4 regions of the Selenomonas sp. FOBRC9 genome follow, and region 3 is predicted to be linked to each of the others. Evidence: riboswitches for the same ligand, from Rfam matches in the RefSeq annotation. Region 3 holds a riboswitch; each other region holds the start of a gene.
The links. Region 3 has a riboswitch for molybdenum cofactor ahead of HMPREF1147_RS03490 (TonB-dependent siderophore receptor). Riboswitches for the same ligand answer to the same signal wherever they lie in the genome.
Positions count from the first base shown of each region.

Region 1: another riboswitch for molybdenum cofactor. It lies ahead of modA (molybdate ABC transporter substrate-binding protein); the one in region 3 lies ahead of HMPREF1147_RS03490 (TonB-dependent siderophore receptor).
Region 2: another riboswitch for molybdenum cofactor. It lies ahead of HMPREF1147_RS09235 (ABC transporter substrate-binding protein); the one in region 3 lies ahead of HMPREF1147_RS03490 (TonB-dependent siderophore receptor).
Region 4: another riboswitch for molybdenum cofactor. It lies ahead of HMPREF1147_RS10385 (hydrogenase small subunit); the one in region 3 lies ahead of HMPREF1147_RS03490 (TonB-dependent siderophore receptor).

Region 1 covers NZ_ALJR01000003.1:3,929-8,448, reverse strand. The annotation lists gene HMPREF1147_RS00555 (metallophosphoesterase family protein) at 1-149, shown strand, start outside; gene HMPREF1147_RS00550 (sulfate/molybdate ABC transporter ATP-binding protein) at 216-1,274, opposite strand; gene modB (molybdate ABC transporter permease subunit) at 1,274-1,942, opposite strand; gene modA (molybdate ABC transporter substrate-binding protein) at 1,942-2,745, opposite strand; molybdenum cofactor riboswitch at 2,742-2,867, opposite strand; gene moaC (cyclic pyranopterin monophosphate synthase MoaC) at 2,879-3,355, opposite strand; gene HMPREF1147_RS00530 (molybdopterin-binding protein) at 3,692-4,520, shown strand, end outside.
Region 2 covers NZ_ALJR01000039.1:67,514-72,033, reverse strand. The annotation lists gene HMPREF1147_RS09250 (MetQ/NlpA family ABC transporter substrate-binding protein) at 1-229, opposite strand, end outside; gene HMPREF1147_RS09245 (methionine ABC transporter permease) at 254-907, opposite strand; gene HMPREF1147_RS09240 (methionine ABC transporter ATP-binding protein) at 876-1,928, opposite strand; molybdenum cofactor riboswitch at 2,110-2,265, shown strand; gene HMPREF1147_RS09235 (ABC transporter substrate-binding protein) at 2,367-3,497, shown strand; gene HMPREF1147_RS09230 (iron ABC transporter permease) at 3,554-4,516, shown strand; gene HMPREF1147_RS09225 (ABC transporter ATP-binding protein) at 4,513-4,520, shown strand, end outside.
Region 3 covers NZ_ALJR01000012.1:142,924-147,443, forward strand. The annotation lists gene HMPREF1147_RS03485 (methyl-accepting chemotaxis protein) at 1-1,212, shown strand, start outside; molybdenum cofactor riboswitch at 1,371-1,502, shown strand; gene HMPREF1147_RS03490 (TonB-dependent siderophore receptor) at 1,613-3,625, shown strand; gene HMPREF1147_RS03495 (transposase) at 4,156-4,520, shown strand, end outside.
Region 4 covers NZ_ALJR01000044.1:66,295-70,814, reverse strand. The annotation lists gene HMPREF1147_RS10390 (nickel-dependent hydrogenase large subunit) at 1-1,813, opposite strand, end outside; gene HMPREF1147_RS10385 (hydrogenase small subunit) at 1,810-2,898, opposite strand; molybdenum cofactor riboswitch at 3,173-3,315, opposite strand; gene HMPREF1147_RS10380 (hypothetical protein) at 3,419-4,330, opposite strand; gene HMPREF1147_RS10375 (M23 family metallopeptidase) at 4,360-4,520, opposite strand, start outside.

The sequences.
Region 1 (4,520 bases), on a different contig from region 3:
GCGACACGGGGAGCTTTCTCCCCGGCGGACGCATCAGCTGTGTCGATGTCCGGCGGTATCTCAATCTCTGCGCACGCGGGGAAGCACCGTCCGCCGAGGAACTTGCTTCTTGTTATGTGCAGAGCAGTATGCTCAGAGTTGTAAGATAAAAACACAGGAAAAACGGCCGTACGAATGCATTTTGTGCTTTCGTACGGCCGTTTTTTGCGATCCCACTAATCCCGCAGCAGCATGAGATGTTCGGCGGGGAGGCGGAACGGGACGATGACGCCGAGGCTCAGCGGGTGCTCCGCCCAAATGGGTTTGTCCACTTCCCAGCGGATGCTCTTCATGTCCGAGGCGAATCGGAGCATGACGATGTAGGAGAATGTGCTCTCGATGATCTCGGTGACGGCGGCGGGGAATGTGTTCTCCGCGCCGGTTTCGGCGATGCTCATATGGTGCGCGCGGATGGCGACGGATCGGATGTCCTCTAGGTGATCTGCGGCCTCCTGCGGTACGGCGAGCGTGATGCCCCAGTCGGTCGCCGTGACGTGCGTTTCGTCCACGCGGCGGGCGGCAGAGATGTTCTTGCAGCCCGTGAGCGTGGTCGCGGCACGCGTGCTCGGATTCCGAAAGAGTTCGTGTTTGTCCATCGGTGGCGTAAGTTGTCCGCGGTCGACGGTTGCGATCTCGCGTGCGATGCGGAATGCCTCGTCACGGTCGTGGGTGACGAGGATTGCCGAGATGTCCTGCATGGCGAGGATCTCGCGCAGTGCCGTTTCGATCTGCCACTTGAGATGGGTGTCGAGAGCGGAGAGCGGCTCATCGAGGAGCAGCACGTCCGCGCCGCGTGCGAGAATGCGTGCAAAGGCGACGCGCTGCTGCTGTCCGCCCGAGAGCCCCGCAGGATAGGCATGCTCCAGCCCGTCGAGGGAGAAGCGTGCGACGTTTTCGGCAAAGACGCGCTCCTTTTCTTCCCGCGAACCATCGAGTGCGAAGATGATGTTCTCCCGCACGGTCATGTTCGGAAAGAGGGCGTAGTTCTGAAAGAGGTAGCCGACGCTGCGTGCCTGCGGCGGGAGGTTGATGTCCTTCGCACTGTCGTAGAGAGTGCGTCCGTTGAGCACGATCTGTCCGCGATCGGGCCGCTCGAGCCCCGCGATGCACTTGAGCGTCATGCTCTTGCCGCTGCCCGATGCGCCGAGGAGGACGAGGGTCGTGTCCGTGAGGGTAAAGTCCGCTGCAAGCGTGAAGTCACGCAGGCGTTTTTCGATGTTGACGATCAGCTCCATCAGCGCACCTCGCTCTTGAGATAGAGGTTCATGGCGCCGATAAAGACGAGTGAAAAGAGCGAGATGACGATCGCCCAGCGAAACGCGAGGTCGTAGTCGTTTGCCTGCACCGCCGCGTAGATCGCGGTCGACATCGTCTGCGTGTGCCGCGGGATGTTGCCGGCGAACATGATGGTCGCGCCGAACTCGCCGAGCGCACGGGCAAACGAGAGGACAAGCCCCGCGAGGATGCCGTGGCGCGCGTTCGGCAGGACGATGCGCCAAAAGATGCGCCAATTGCTGGCGCTGAGCGTTTGTGCCGCGTGGATCATGTTCCGGTCGATCGCTTCGAACGCGCCGCGCGCCGTGCGGTACATGAGCGGCAGGCTCACGATGACCGCCGCGATGACCGCCGCGCGCCATGTAAAGACGAGCGGCAAGTCAAGCGAGAGGAGGAAACTCCCGATGGCGCTGCGCTTTCCGAGAAAGAGCAGGAGGAAGAATCCGACGACGGTCGGCGGCAGGACGAGCGGGAGCGTGATGATCGCGTCGGCGGCGGTGCTCACAAAGCGGCTGCGAATCTGCAGAACGCCCCATGCGAGCGCGATGCCGACGAAGAATGTGATCACGGTCGCAAGTCCCGAGACCTGAAGCGATATGATGAGCGGTGAGAGCGTTTCGTCCGTCATTATTTCACGGTAAAGCCGTATTTCTTAAAGACTTCCTTCGCTGCATCCGATTGAATGAATGTGAGGAATTCTTTCGCGGCTTCCATATGCGGCGCATCCTTGAGGACGGCGGCAGGGTAGACGATGGGCTTATGCGTGTCGGCGGGGGCGACGGCGGCGACCTTTACCTTATCGGAGACGGCTGCATCCGTTGCGTAGACGACGCCGCAGTCCGCGTCGCCCGTCTCGACCCATGCGAGCACCTGACGGACGTCGGAGCCGTAGACGGCACGCTCTTTGACCTGATCGAGGATGCCGAGCTTCGTAAAGACCTCTTCGCTGTACTGTCCGACGGGGACGCCCTTCGGCTCGCCGAGCGCGATGTGCTTGACCGCGGGATCGAGCACTGCCTTAAAGTCGGGCAGGTTCAGCTTGCTGTCCTTCGCCGTGATGAGGACGACGTCGTTGATGAGGAGGTCGACGCGCGTGCCGCCCTCGAGGAGCTTCTTCTCATCGAGCGCGTTCATCTGCTTTTGTGCGGCGGAGACGAATACGTCGGCGGCGCCGCCGTTTTCGATCGCCTGCTGGAGGGCGCCGCTGCTGCCGAAGTTATAGACGAGCTTCACGTTCGCGTGATCTTTCTCGTACATCGTGGCGAGTTCCTTCATCGCGTCCGTGAGGCTCGCCGCGGCTGAGACCTGCAGCTCGACGTTTTCGGCGGCCTTTTTCGGCGCGTCGGCCGCCTTGTCGCCGCCGCAGCCTGCGGCGAGCAGTGCCGTCGAAGCGACGGCGACGGTCAGCATTTTCTTGATGTTCAGTTTCATTTGGTATGCTCCTTTACAAAAATAGGCAGGCATGGCGGTTTCCCCCCATACCCCGTGACGCGCGTGCGTCAGGCAGGCGCTCGTAGCCGTGCCGTAGAGCCGTCCTGCTCGGAGTTCCCCGTGGGGACTGTGGTCAGCGGATGAATGTGCCGCTCTTGCCGCCGGACTTGCGTTCGAGGCGGATGTCCGTGATCTCCATGCGCTTGTCGATCGCCTTGCACATGTCGTAGACGGTCAGCAGCGCGACGCTGACGGCGTGCAGGGCTTCCATCTCGACGCCCGTTTCGCCCGTGACCTTGACGGTCGCGGCGGCGCGGACGATCGGCTGCGGATCGCGCGTGAGCGTGAAGTCGACGGTGCATTTCGAGATGGGCAGCGGGTGGCAGAGCGGGATCGTGTCCGATGTGTGCTTTGCCGCCATGATGCCCGCGATGCGCGCGACGCCGAGGACGTCGCCCTTTGCCGCCGTGCCGTCCTCGATGGCGGCGTAGACCGCCTCGCTCACGCGGATGATGCCCGTCGCGAGGGCTTCGCGGTGCGTCGTTTCCTTGCCGCTCACGTCGACCATGACGGCGGCGCCGTGCTCGTCGAAATGCGTTAGATTCGGCATGATGCTCCTCCTTTCCGTTCTAATGTGTTCATCATATCCTAGTGGTGGGAGAAAATCAATGCCTTTTGTCACTTTCATGGAAAAGAAACACTGTGAGAGCCCGCTCAGAGGCAAAATTATTCTAGTTATTTTGCACGGTTGCTGTGAAAAAAGTCATAGAGAAAATTTATTTGATGTGCTATAATCAATAAAAAGAATGTATAAGTGAGAATGAGTTTTAACTAGATATTAATTTGAAACGAGTCGCTCTAGATTCGTTCGAACTGTGTATTATATTGCGGCATTTGTGCGAATAGGGGCGCGCGGATGCCGGCACCGACGGAACGGGGGGAGACTATGCGTGAGGTGCGTGTGCAGGATGCGGTCGGTATGACGCTTTGCCATGACATTACCGAGATTGTGCGCGGCAGGACGAAGGGCGCGCGGTTCCGCAAGGGCGATGTGATCCGGCTGGACGACATTCCCGTGCTCCTGCGGCTGGGCAAGGAGCATCTCTATGTGTGGGAAGAGAACGAGCGGATGCTGCACGAGAACGATGCGGCGGCGATCCTGCGCGATCTTTGTCAAAACGAGCACATGACGGCGAGCGAGCCGAAAGAGGGCAAGATCGAGCTGAAGGCGACGGTCGACGGCGTTTTTGAGCTCGACGAGGAGCGTCTTGACGCGGTGAACGACATCGACGACGTGATGATCGCGACGATCGCGCAGCATTACCCGGTGAAGGCGGGGGCAAAGCTCGCAGGGATGCGCGTCATCCCTCTTGTGATTGAAAAAGGAATTATGGAACAGGTACGCGTTGCGGCGGGCAATGAGCCGCTGCTGCGCCTTTTGCCATACAGAAAAATGAAAGTCGGCGTCGTGACGACAGGCTCCGAGGTGTTCCATGGGCGCATCAAGGATACGTTTACGCCCGTGCTTGACAGTAAGCTGCGCGCGTTCGGGCTGCGTGTGGACGAGCACCGTCTCTCGGACGACGGAACGGAGCACACGCGCGCGGCGATCGCGGAGCTGCTCGACATGGGGATGGACATGGTGCTCTGCACGGGCGGCATGAGCGTCGATCCCGACGACCGCACGCCCGCCGCGATCAAGGCGACGGGCGCGCGCATCGTGACCTACGGCGCACCCGTACTCCCGGGCGCGATGTTCATGCTCTCGTATTATG
Region 2 (4,520 bases), on a different contig from region 3:
TGTCGTTCGTCGCGAGGTTTGGCTGCACATAGTCGTTGAACTCGACGATCTCGAGCTTCACACCGTCCTTTTCGAGCTCGGGCTTGATCGCCTCGAGGATCTCGGCATGGGGGACGGGGGAGGCGCCGACCTTGACGACCTTCTCCGATTTGGCGTTATTGTCTCCGCCGCCGCAGCCAACCATAGCGAGTGCTGCAATTGCGAGGACGAGGGTGAGCAGTTTTTTCATAGAGTACCTCCTTGTGGATAGAGATTACCTTTTATTCAGACGTGCGGCGAGGGCATTGCCCGCAAGCTGCACGAGCTGGACGAGGATGATGAGGATGACGACGGTCGCGATCATGATGTCGGGGCGGAACCGCTGGTAGCCGTAGCGGATCGCGAGGTCGCCGAGCCCACCGCCGCCGATCGCGCCCGCCATGGCGGATTCGCCGACGAGAGCGATGACGACGGTTGTGAGCTGACTGACGATGCCCGGCATGGACTCGGGGAGCAGCACGCGCGTGACGATCTGCATCGGAGTGGCGCCCATGGCGAGCGCGGCTTCGATGAGACCGTGCGGCACCTCGCGCAGAGACGTCTCGACCTGTCGTCCGATGAAGGGGACGGAGGCGATGACGAGCGGCACCATGGCGGCGGTTGTGCCGATGGCGGAGCCGACGATGAGACGTGTGAGCGGGATGATGGCGACCATGAGGATGATAAAGGGGACGGAACGCACAGCGTTGACGACGGCGCCGACGGTGCGGTTCACGCCCGGGGCGTCGAGGATCTCTCCCTTTGCCGTGACGTGCAGGAGCACGCCGAGCGGGATGCCGACGGCGCTCGCGATGATCATGCTGACGAGCACCATGTAGACGGTTTCGCCCAGCGCCTTAGTCAGCAGGGGCATCATTTCGGCGGACATAGCCGATCACCTCCTGTTTCAAATGCTGTGCGGACAGATACGAGATCGCCGCGTCGATCTCCGCGGTTTCGCCGCGCAGACCGATGATCATGCGCCCAAAGGGCTGATCCTTCATCTGGTCGAGCGTGCCGAAGAGCATCGTGACCTCGATATCGGGGAACAGGCGGATCATGTCGGCGAGTACGGGATCATCCGCGTTCTCGCCGAGGAAGGTGAGCCGCAGGAGCATGTAGCTGCCCGGCGTCGGCGACGCCTCGATCGGGTTGCCGCGGAACGCCGTCGGCAGGTCGTTCGAGAGCAGAACGCTGATAAATTCCTTCGTAATCGCTTGCCGGGGCTCGGTAAAGACATCTACAACGTCGCCCTCCTCTGCGATGACACCGCCGTCGAGCACGGCGACGCGGTCGCAGATGTCCTTGATGACCTGCATCTCGTGCGTGATGACGACGACCGTCAGACCGAGCCGGCGGTTGATGTCGCGGATGAGCGCGAGGATGGACTTCGTCGTCTGTGGGTCGAGCGCGGAGGTTGCCTCGTCACACAGCAGCACCTTTGGATCGCCCGCGAGCGCGCGCGCGATGCCAACGCGCTGTTTCTGCCCGCCCGAGAGATGGCTCGGATACGCGTCCGCCTTGTCCGCGAGACCGACGAGCGCGAGGAGCTCCGTGACCTTTGGGCGGATCTCCTCGGCGGAGCGTCCCGCGAGCCGCAGCGGAAAGGCGACGTTGTCGTAGACAGTCGCCGAGGACAGCAGGTTAAAATGCTGAAAGATCATGCCGATGTGGCGGCGCTCTTCGCGCAGTTCGCTCTCGCTCATCGCAGTCAGATCGCGTCCGTCAATGATCACCTCACCGCTTGTTGGGCGCTCGAGCAGATTGATGCATCGGATGAGCGTGGATTTGCCTGCGCCCGAGAGTCCGACGATGCCGTAGATCGTGCCGCGCTCGATGCGCAGATTGATGCCGCGCAGGGCGTGGACGTCGTCCGCGTATGTTTTAATGATATTTTTGAGTTCAATCATATACAGCCCTCCTTTGGGCAAGGTTAGAAACAAACGTAGCACAGACGAGAACTTTTGTCAATGTTTTCGGACGAATGCGAGAGGCTTTGCGCAACTTTTTTCAGATTTTTATCGGATGGGAAAAAGGCGGTGCAGATACTTGTATTGTGGACACCCTCATGCTATACTAATGAAAACTCCATAACGAGGTGTTTTTCGAGCCGTCGGCGCCTACGGCTTTGCTATGGCGCGGCGGCCTGACCGGGATTTTCACGGTCACGGGGGACGGATTGGAAACGGACGCCCCTTCCGCGGGCGCGCAGCGTCTGCATTGTAAAGGAAAACCGGCAGGAGCATGGTGCGCTTTTTCGCGTGCAGTCGATGCCCCCGGATTTCCGGCGGGCATTTTTTGATGCCCGGGCGATGGGATTTCGGCACATGCCGAGAAAGGGGAATTCAATGAGGGCAGGAACAGAGTTCATGCGGCGCATCTCGGCGCTGCTCGCGTGCGCGGTCACTGCGGCGGCCCTGCTCACGGGCTGCGGGCAGACGGCAAAACAGGCGGCGGAGCAGACCTCTGCACAGGAGACGTACAAGTTTACGGATCAGGCGGGAAACGCGGTCGAGGTCAAGGCACCCGTCGAGCGCATGGTCGTCCTCCAGCATCATTCGCTCGACATCATCTGCCAACTCGGCGGACAGGACAAGATTGTCGGCGTCGAGTCGACGTGGCAGCGCGATCTCGGCGACTACATCGCGGACATCTGGCCCGCGATCAAGGAGATGAAAACACCCGGCACGCTCTCGCAGCCCAACATCGAGGAGATCGCCGCGCTCAAGCCCGACATCGTGATCGTCGCCTCGCAGTCGGATCAGGCATCCGCGGCAAAGCTGCGCGAGATGGGCATCCCCGTTGCGGTCATTTCTCTGCGCGGCGAGGGCAAGCAGGCGGAGGCGCAGAATCCGCGCCTTTCCAATGCGGACAAGGCGTATACGGACGGGCTGCATAACGCGATCGAGATCCTCGGACACCTCACGGGACGCGATGCGAAGGCAAAGGAGCTCTGGGCGTTCGCCGAGGAGAGCCGCGCGATCGTCGAGAAAGCGGTCGGCGACATCCCCGATGCGGAGCGCGTGACGGCGATCCCCGTGTCGAGCAAGCACATGGTCTACGGCAACGATAAATATGTCGGCTGTATGCTTCTGCGCGCGGGCGCGGTGAACCCGGCGGCGAAGGACATTCAAGGCAACGGCGAATACAACGTCGAGTCGCTGGCAAAGTGGAACCCCGACGTCATCATCTCGCAGGATCGCTATCCCGAGGTCTACAAGGAGCTTACGACCGATCCCGCCTATGCACAGCTGCGCGCTGTGCAGAACGGGAACGTCATCAACGCGCCGTACTGGGCAAAGCCGTGGGGCAACCCGGACGCGGATTCCGTTGCACTCGGCGAGCTGTGGCTCGCGCACATGTTCTACCCGAGCAAGGTGAGCGCGGACGTTGTGCTAGAGCGCGCAAAGGCGTTCTACGAGACGTTCTACGGCGTGCCGTTCACGGGCACGGTGGATGCGGGAATCAAGGCAAAATGACGGGAACAAAATTGTTCACCCATGGGGGGCGGGGCGCACTGTGCGTCCTGCTCCCTTTGGCGTGTATCCTATTTTCACTGACACTCGGAGCGTACTATATCCCCGTGGAGCACGTCTTTCACATCCTCACCGCAGACGTGACAGGGACGCTTCCCGCGGATATCATGCCCATGGAGGTCTCGATGATCTACGACGTGCGCCTGCCGCGCGTCGTCGCCGCCGTGCTCGCGGGCTGCGGGCTGGCGGTCGCGGGCGGCGTCTTTCAGGCGCTCTTTGGCAACCCGCTCGCCAGTCCCTACACCCTCGGCGTCAGCAACGGTGCGGGCTTCGGCGCGGCGCTTGCCATCGTGCTCACGACGAGCGCGGCGGCGGTGCAGATCTCTGCGCTCGCGTTCGGCATCGTCTCGGTCGGGCTGACCTTCCTCCTCGCAGGGCGCAAGAGGAGCGCGCCCGTGACCATGATCCTCTCGGGGATGCTTGTCAGCGCTTTTTTCTCCTCGCTCGTCGCGCTGCTGAAATTCACCGCCGACCCGCAGGAAAAACTCCCGCAGATCGTCTACTGGCTCATGGGCTCGCTCGCGAGCGTGCGCTATGACGGCCTGCTGCTCGTCCTGCCCGCGTATATCGCCGCACTCGCGCTGCTCCTCCTCTATCGCTGGCGCATCAATATTCTCAGCATGGGAACGCAGGAGGCGCGCTCGATGGGCGTCTCCGTTACGCGCGACCGCGCCCTCATCATCCTCGCGGCAACGCTCCTCACCTCGCTCGTCGTCAGCTTTTCCGGCATCATCGGTTGGGTCGGCATCGTCATCCCGCACCTCGCGCGCATGATCACGGGACCCGATTTCCGCCGGCTCATGCCCGTCTCCGCCGCGCTCGGCATCGTCTATCTCCTCGTCATCGACGACCTGTGCCGCACACTTACCTCGCTCGAGATCCCCATCGGCGTCATCACGGGCATCGTGAGCATCCCGATCTTCATCTATTTTATCCTGAAAAAGAAGGTGCGCTGGTCATGAAACT
Region 3 (4,520 bases):
TCCATCACGGATGAGAACGTATTTGTTGGTGAAGCGCGCAACATGGTGATCTTTTCTGTTGTGTTGGCGATTATCTGCGCGGCCGCCCTTGTTGTTGTATTGGCACTCTTTGTTAAAAAGCGTCTCATCACACCGATCAGTGACGTCTGCGGCGTTTTGACCCGATTTGCAGATCTTGATCTCGATAAGGACAAGGGAGCGAAGGTGCGTACACATGCTTCTCGCAGCGATGAGATCGGCATGATGGTAACGGCGCTCTCACGTATGGCAAACAGTTTGCGAGAGATCATTGGAAAGATCAACGGTGCGTCTCAGTCCGTCGCCGCGACGAGCGAAGAGCTGACTGCGACTGCGCAGAACACCTCGCATTCGGCGGAGGAAGTGCGCAAAGGCATTCACGGCATCGCCGAGAGTGCGCGCGTACAGGTCAAGGATACGCAGGATGCCGTGGATCACACCAACGAGATTTTGCAGCTCCTCGAAGCCAACGACAAGGTCATGGAGGAGATGAACGAGGCGACCGCGAACATCGCGAAGCGCCAGACCGAGGGCGCGGAGATCTTGACCGATCTCCTCAAGAAGTCTGCCGAGACTTCCGATGCGACGCAGGAAGTCTCGCGCGTCGTCGAGGAGACGAATCAGAGCGCGGAGCGCATCGAAGAGGCGAGCGCGATGATCCAGTCCATCTCCGAGCAGACGAACCTCCTCGCGCTCAACGCGGCCATCGAGGCTGCGCGCGCGGGTGAAGCGGGACGCGGGTTTGCCGTCGTCGCCGAGGAGATCCGCAAACTCGCCGAGCAGTCGCGCGGCTTTACGGATGAGATCAGCGGCATCATCGGTGAGCTCAAGACCAAAGCGCAGCAGGCGGTCGATACCATGGAAGTCTCGAAGAAACTGGTTGAAGAGAGCAACGTCAACCTCGGACGCACACAGCGGCGCTTTGACATGATCGCAGAGGCAGTCGCAGGAGCGAACAGAGTCGTCACGAAGCTGAACGAGTCCTCCAAGCGCCTCAATGAGAAGAACCAAGCGATCGCCGCAGTCTCCGCGAAACTTATGGACATGGCGCACGAGAACGATGTCACGACTGACGAAGCTGAGGCATCCGTCGATACGCAGACGCAGGCGCTCGCCGACATCGCCGAGGCAAGCGAAAGCCTCGCACAGATCGCAACCGATCTGCAGAATGAGGTGGGGCGGTTTAACGTCTAAAAGGAAAGCAGCCATTTCATCAATAAAAAGGGCGGCACATCAACGTATATTTGTACCGATGTGCCGTCCTTTTGATGTAGTCGTTCATATATGGGGAAGGTGTGAAAAAAGTCATTGACACTTGTTAATTCTCTTTGATAAAATTAATTATAAATTGTAAAATAAACGAGTTCCGAGCAAAGATACCTACGGGGAGCACCTATGGTATCGCGCCTGAGCAATCTGCTCACAGGGGAACGGCGGAAACGCCGCGCCCTTCCGTACTGAAAAGGAAATCGGCAGCGACCGCTGTGACGGAGCATGAAACCGGCAGGGGAACTGTTTGCTGTGCCGACGGTACGGGAAACGGTTCTTTTTTATTATATGCGGTTCATAGCTGTAAAGAGAAAGGGAGATTGGTATGAATAAAAAGAGCGCGTATCGGTTGGCTCTTGCCGCAGCGGTTACGGCGGGACTGGGCTTTGCGTTCCTGCCTCAGGCGCAGGCGGCATCGACGGTTGAGCCGTATGAGACAGGCGACGTTGTTGTCGAGGCGGATGGGGTTGATAAGTATCTCGTCACGACGAATACCATCACGGCGGAGGAGATCAAGGATCGCGGCTATCGCGACCTCTCAGAGATCCTCTCGCAGGTGCCGGGGCTTTACATGGCACCTGCCGATAAGAACAGTAAGATGGTCCGTATCCGCGGTGCGGCAGCCGATCAGACGAAAGTCTATATTGACGGTGTACCGACATTCCCCCTTACGGGAATTGCATCTAATGCGGCAGCTGATCTTTCCACAATCCCCGCGGACAGCATCGCAAAGGTTGAGATCATCAAGGGACCCGGCCCTGTGCGATACGGTACGGACTATAAGGGCGGCGTAATCCTCGTTACAACGAAGGACGGTGAAGGCGCAGGAAGATTACACTTGCATCTTGGCGGCGGCTCACATCATGCTTATGATATGCGTATCGGCTACAGCGGCAGCGATAGGAACGTCAGCTACGCCGTGAATGTCTCGCGCCGCCATACGAATGGCTATCAGCCGAATGAAGAGAATACGAAAACCTATTTCGACGGAAAGATCAAGGTCAAGACGGCGGAAAAATCTACGCTGACACTCAGCGGCTACTATTCCAATATGGATGCCGAGATTGCCAATAATATTGATCCGGTGACAGGAGCGGTGCTCAATAACGGAACAAACTGGTCTGTTGCGGCAGGGAACGGCATCACGAGGCCGATGAAACAGAATAACAAAACACGGGATTGGCATTATGACGGCTTTAAGCAGTCGAATATTGCCCTTCAGTTCGAGAGCCGCCCGAGTGATAAGTGGCAGTATGATGTGCAGTATTATCATTTGGTTGATGATAATAATTTATGGGTGCGGAACCTGTTGACCAGAGAAGGCGGGAGTCTCACACACTTTACCGCAGGCGCACCTCAGTGGTATCGCAGCGGGTGGTTTTCGAAGGGAAACGGTATTGAGACCAATGCCTCCGCGGCACTTGGAGCAAAACATCAGCTCGGCTTTGGTGCGAAATATATAAAGATTGACTGGCATACGGACGAGAATAATACCGGTTACAGCGAGCGTGGTGCGGATAAGAGGCAAGCGTTCTATGTGGAGGATGCATGGAGTTTTGACGCACGTACCCGCATGACGCTGGGGCTCCGTTATGAGAGCGTAGCGCAGGATCACGCGAGTTCAAGTGAAACAAAACAAGAAAGTAAAGAACACGCAACTGACCCTGTGCTTAATATTACACACGATCTGACGAAGGATGATACTGTTCGATTTTCAGCCGGGCGTACGCATTTCTTTGTTCAGGCAAAGAGTGCAGCGACGAATATCCGTCAAGGCATTCCTATACCGAAACCGGAACGCAACCGAAACTATGAGATCGGCTGGAAGCATCGGTTCGGATCGCAGGCATCGCTCGATCTTTCTATATTCCGGACGGACGTAACGGATCGCATCACGCGCATTGTTCGGGGAGGTCCATACTACAATGTCGACCGGACGCGTATCCGTGGTCTGGAACTTGGCTATCGGCAAACCTTTAGCAGCCGTTGGCATGGTTTTGCCAACTATACATGGATGAAAGCTGAAGACATAACGGGCGGAAACACAACAGATGCGACGGGGCTGCCGAAACAGATGTTCAATCTTGGTGCGACCTATCGTATGGGCAAATGGCGCTCGACACTTTTGGGGCGCGCTGTCAGCGGGTGGACAAACGGCAGCGGCAGACCGAACAGCAAGGGATACCTCACAATGGATCTCGACCTGCGATATCGCCCGCAGACCGATTTAGAGTGCTTCCTACGCGTGAATAATATCTTTAATACGGACTACCAGGACAAGCTCTATCATGATGCACAGGGCGCAAACGTCATGCTTGGCGTCGAGATGGATTTCTAAGCATTTAGGTCACAAAAGAAACGCAATCCTATCGTTCCGTGGGGGACGAGGGATTGCGTTCTTTCGTAGCATGAAGTATCTTTAGTATATGAACATGGGGACATAGAAGCGCGGAATGGTACGCCGTCGTCTATCGAAGGAAGGAGAATTTATCCATCTGTCTCGATGTTGTTCAGCCGCCATGCATCGGGGGAGGGCGGCATAATATGGGGGATGTTTATGTTCTAATGTCAATGGGCAGCTCTTCAAAACGACGGCATACAATTTTGTACCATCTTGGATAAATGGTTCGATTCGCGTGCACCTAACATCGTGTGCAAACATCATGATATACGCGCGCCCCGTAGGGGCACGGCGGTGCCGTGCCCTTGGACAACATACGCACGCCATGCAATAGGACGAAAGCCGATACACATACACTTTACATGATAGGAGCAGGAGGAAAGCCGTGTCGTATGATCCCTCCGTACATCATCGCCGCAGCATTCGCATAAAAAGGATACGATTATACACAAAACGGCGCATATTTTATTACTGTATGCACCTACCGGCATCGTCCTTTGTTTGGAAAAATAAAACAGGGGGAAATGATATGCAACCCGTTTGGCGATATTGTGGTGGATGAATGGCTAAAGACCGGGCTTTTACGATCATATGTCCTGATAGACGAATGGGTTGTGATGCCAAATCACTTTCATGGGATATTGTTTTTGGATACGCAGCAACCACGTGCCGATAAGGAACATACCGGCAGAGTGGGAGAGCAGTTCGGTAAGCCGACAGTTGGTTCGTTGCCGACGATCGTACGCTCCTTTAAGGCGATTGTTACACGAGGTATCAATGAGCTTCGTGGAACAAACGGTGCCGTACTGTGGCAGGAAAATTATTATGAACG
Region 4 (4,520 bases), on a different contig from region 3:
CGAACGAGCGCACCGCCTTGACGATCTCAAGCGGCTTGTCGGGGATCTTGACCACCGTGTCCATCATGGACGCTTCGAACGCGCCATGTCCCTCCGCATCGTCGCGCGGGCAGGCGTTCCACGTCGTCGGGACGACCGCCTGATAGTTCGCGACCTTGCCGTCCTTGATGACGACCCAATGACTGAGACCGCCGCGCGGAGCCTCGTAGAAACCGACGCCCTTCGCTTCCTTCGGCCACGAGGAGGGTTCCCACTTCTCGTTGTTGACGACCGTCGTGTCGCCGCTCTTGATATTCGCGACGAGCTTGTCAAAGAAATATTTGCTGATCTCGGCTTGGAGCTGTGCGTCCAGTGCGCGCGCCGCCGTGCGTCCGACGGTCGAGGGGAGCCACGCCTCGGGCGGCACGCCGAGTACCTTCGTCACGGCGTCGACCTGATCGACGATCATCTGCTCCGCCCATGTGAGCTGCCCAAGGAGCCCCTGTTTTGCCTTCGTATAGAGGACGATGTAGCGGGCGAGGGGGCCGACCTCGCAGAGCTTGCCGCGCCATTTCGGCGTCTTGAGCCAAGAGTATTTGCCCTGTTCGTTGAGCGCCTTCCACTCGGTCTTTGTGCCTTCCTTCGGCTCGGTGTAGTTCGGGTCGGTGACGCCCTCCCACGGATGGAGCGCGTTCTTGTCGCCATTCGGATATTTGTACCACGCGTGATCGACGCTCTCGGCGATGCCCGCGGGATCGGAGACGTCCTCCATCGTGAACTCATGCACCTTTGCCTGCATGACGCCGCCCGCGAAGTCCTCGACGACGCCGTTGCAGCGCACGAGGAGGTTCTTGAAGAAATCGCCGTTCGTTGCGCCCGCGAAGGGTTCCTCGGGGAACATGCCGAACGCGAGGCAGCGCTTTTTCGCAAGTCCGCCGCCGTGTGTATAGCCCTGCTTGACGTACATCGCGCCGATGGCGAGGACGTCCGGGAGATAGTAGTCGTTCATCATGTCCCGCGCCGCGTTGATGGAGCGGTCGACGATAGCGAGCCGCGCCGCATTGATCGGGGCGTTGCCGTCCTCCATGGAGATGGAGCAGGGCATCCCGCCGAGAACGTAGTGCGGGTGCGGGTTCTTGCCGCCGAAGACGACGTGCGGGATAACGAGATCCTTTTGCTTGTCGAGCATCTCGAGGTAATGCGAGATCGCCATGAGATGCACCTCGGGCGGCAGCATCTGAAAGTCCGGATGATCCCACCACTGTGCGGAGAAGATGCCGAGCTGTCCGCTCTCGATGATCTTTTGAATCTTTGCCTTGAGCGCGGCGTAGTAGGAGGGCGTCGCGACAGGCATATCGTGCGGGTACGCCTCGGTGTCGAGTCCCGCGGGGCCGCGGAAGGGGAGGCGGTAGGTATCGAGCACCGTATTCTGGAGCGCCGCCGTCGCTGCGGGGTCGGCTTTGAGCGCTTCGATGGGGCTGACCCAGTCGAGCGCGTGCAGATGATAGAAGTGGACAATATGATCGTGTTCTCCGAGCGATGCCGCGATGATGTTGCGAATGTAATGCGCGTTCTTCGGGATCGTGATGCCGAACGCATCCTCCACGGCGCGCAGACAGCCGAGCGCATGGGACGACGTGCAGACGCCGCAGATGCGCTGGATATATGCCCACGCGTCGCGCGGGTCACGGTCGTGCATGACGAGCTCGAGCCCGCGCCATGCCGTGCCGGAAGAGATCGCATCCTGTACTTTCCCCGTTGCCTCGTCGACCTGAATCTCGACGCGCAGATGTCCCTCAATGCGGGTGATGGGGTCTACAACAACGTGTTTCATTCGTGCACCTCTTTCTCATGCGCGGCGAGTTCTTTCTCATGCATACGTTTCTGCACGAGACTTGCGCCCGCGTGCGCCGCAACGCCGACCGCAGTCGCCACGGCAAGACCTGCGCCGACCATGTCGACGTCGATGCCGTTATACTCCGGGAGACGGCGCGAGAACGGCGCCTGATCCCAGAAGTTCGCATTGCTGCACCCGATGCACGGCGCACCCGACTGGATCGGATACGACATGCCCTGGTACCAGCGGAGATTGCCGCAGGAGTTATAGGTCTCGGGGCCCCTGCAGCCGAGGTGATAGAGACACCAGCCCGCCTTTGCGCCCTCGTCGTCAAAGCGCTCGGCGAACATGCCCGCGTCGAAGAACGGGCGGCGGTAGCAGGTGTCGTGAATACGGTTGCCGTAGAACTGTTTCGGCCGTCCCTCCGCATCGAGCGGCGGCAGCGTGCCAAAGAGGGCGACGTGCATGAGAACGCCCGTCATGACCTCCGGGATCGGCGGGCAGCCGGGGACGGCGATGTAGGGTTTCGCTCCGATGAGCGAGCGGATGCCGCGCGACTCCGTGGGATTCGGCGCCGCCGCCTGAATACCTCCCGAGGTGGCGCAGGTGCCGTAGGCGACAACCGCCTTTGCGCCCGCGGCGACGCGTTTGAGCGTGTGCTCGAAGGAATGCCCGCCCGACATGCAGGTGTATGCATGTGTGCCGACCGCAACGCCGCCCTCGACGGCGAGAATGTATTCGCCGTGATACTTCTCCATTGTCTTTTCGAGGTGCTCCTCGAACGGCGCGCCGCAGCCCGCGCTCAGCACATGGCTGTATTCGAGCGCAATGCAGTTCAGTACGAGGTCGGAGGCGAGCGGCGCCCCCGAGCGGATGAACGACTCGTCACAGCCCGTACACTCGTGGCCGTGCAGCCAAATGACGACCGGCAGCGGTTTGACCTCCGCCGCCTCAACGACCTTCGTGAGGTTGTCCGTGCTCAATCCCATGAGCGACGTCAGCGTGACGCAGGCTTTCAAAAAGCTGCGCCGGCTCATACCCTTCGCCAGGTATGCCTCCCATAGACTCTCCCTCTTGTCCACGCTCCTGCCTCCTAACAATAATACACAGGCGATTGCCTTTCGGCACGGATAATAAATTCTTCCTATGAAGATTTTTTATTATTATACACCCGACGGGGCGAAGAAGATATATAATTCGCCCTCTTCCTCCAATCATTTTTATCTGCGCCAATCCCAACTTTATATATAAAAAGGGGACCGCCTCCCGTGCCAAATGCACGACAAACAATCCCTCTGCATCCTGCGCGGCTGCTCATTCCGCACGGTAAGATCGCAAGCAGGTCTTGCGGCAGCGGTTATTCGTCGTTTCCTTTTCGATACGGGAAGGCGCGCGCATTTCTGCGCGTACCCGGTGCGCGCGGGGCGGAAGTCCCCCGGCGCAGGCGCAATATCATAGGCGAAGCCCTTAGATATTTTTGCTCGGAAACGCGGGACGATAGTAATTCTCTATCTGCCCCATAGTTATTTAATGATAACTTCATACTATCAGGATTCACGCCCGCTGTCAATAATCTACGCGAATACTACGGTAAAATTTTATTTATTGTTTGAATTTCAGCCTGTGCGCGAGTTTTTTCACCGTATCGCGCTCCTTCTCCGCCATGGTGTCCGGGCGGATCTCTGCCGGCTCACCGTCGCGTGCGCTGTCGGCGAGTACCTTTTCGTCCGCGCCGACGGCAATCACCGCGTAGGTGCTGACCGTATTTTTCTTGAGATCCATGACCCGCCGCTGGAGTGTGTAGCGCAGCTCTTTGTAGTCCTCGTCGTGCATGGCGTCCGCGAACTGCGCACGACCGAACTCGTTGTAGAGGATGAGCTGCCAGTAGGAAATGGTGCCGTCTTTATTCCGGTGCATTTTGCCGCGGTCAACGAACCACCCGCGCCGCTCGTCGCCCTCAACGAAGACCCAGTGCCCCTCTGCAAGTGTGGGCGCTTTGAGATGGGGATTTACTTCGTAGATCTTATCGATCAGCTTTTCGATCTCCGCGGTCACCTCGTCCACGGCGGCATTGATCTCATCCTCATCTTCCGTATCCGCCGTCCTGTCTGCGGCCATGGCGCTCTGCCATGCGTCCTTATCGCCGACATACGCATACCCCACCGGGCGGTCGTCTTTCGTGGGCGGGGCATCCGTTTCGTGTGCGGCATCGGCGCGCGCACCATGCTCATCGGATGATACAGTGCTTTTTTCCTCTGTGCTGTCTTGGCCGCTTTCCTTGCCATCCTGTTTGACGCGGGTATCCTGCGGTTCCTCAACTTCGCCGCCGAGTTCGTCCATCTCCTCGGCGAGCTTCTTATCCTCGCTTGCGGGAGCGTCGTTCTTCGCCTCGTCTGCAGATGTTTCCTCCGCTGTGGTCACCGTGTGGCTCTCCGATTTCTCCGCTGCGATACCGCAAACGGGGAGGAGTAAAATCCCTGCAGCGAGAAGATATGCGAACGATTTTGTTTGCATGACAAGATTCCTTTCTCTCTATCTCTCTATCAAAGGTACGGTGCCGGGTTCACGGGCTGTCCGTTCAGGCGCACCTCATAGTGCAGGTGCGGCCCGGTGGAATGCCCTGTCGAGCCGACATAGGCGATGATCTGACCGCGGCGCACCTGTTCGCCCGCCGTAACGGCAACCGCCGAGGCGTGCCCGTAGC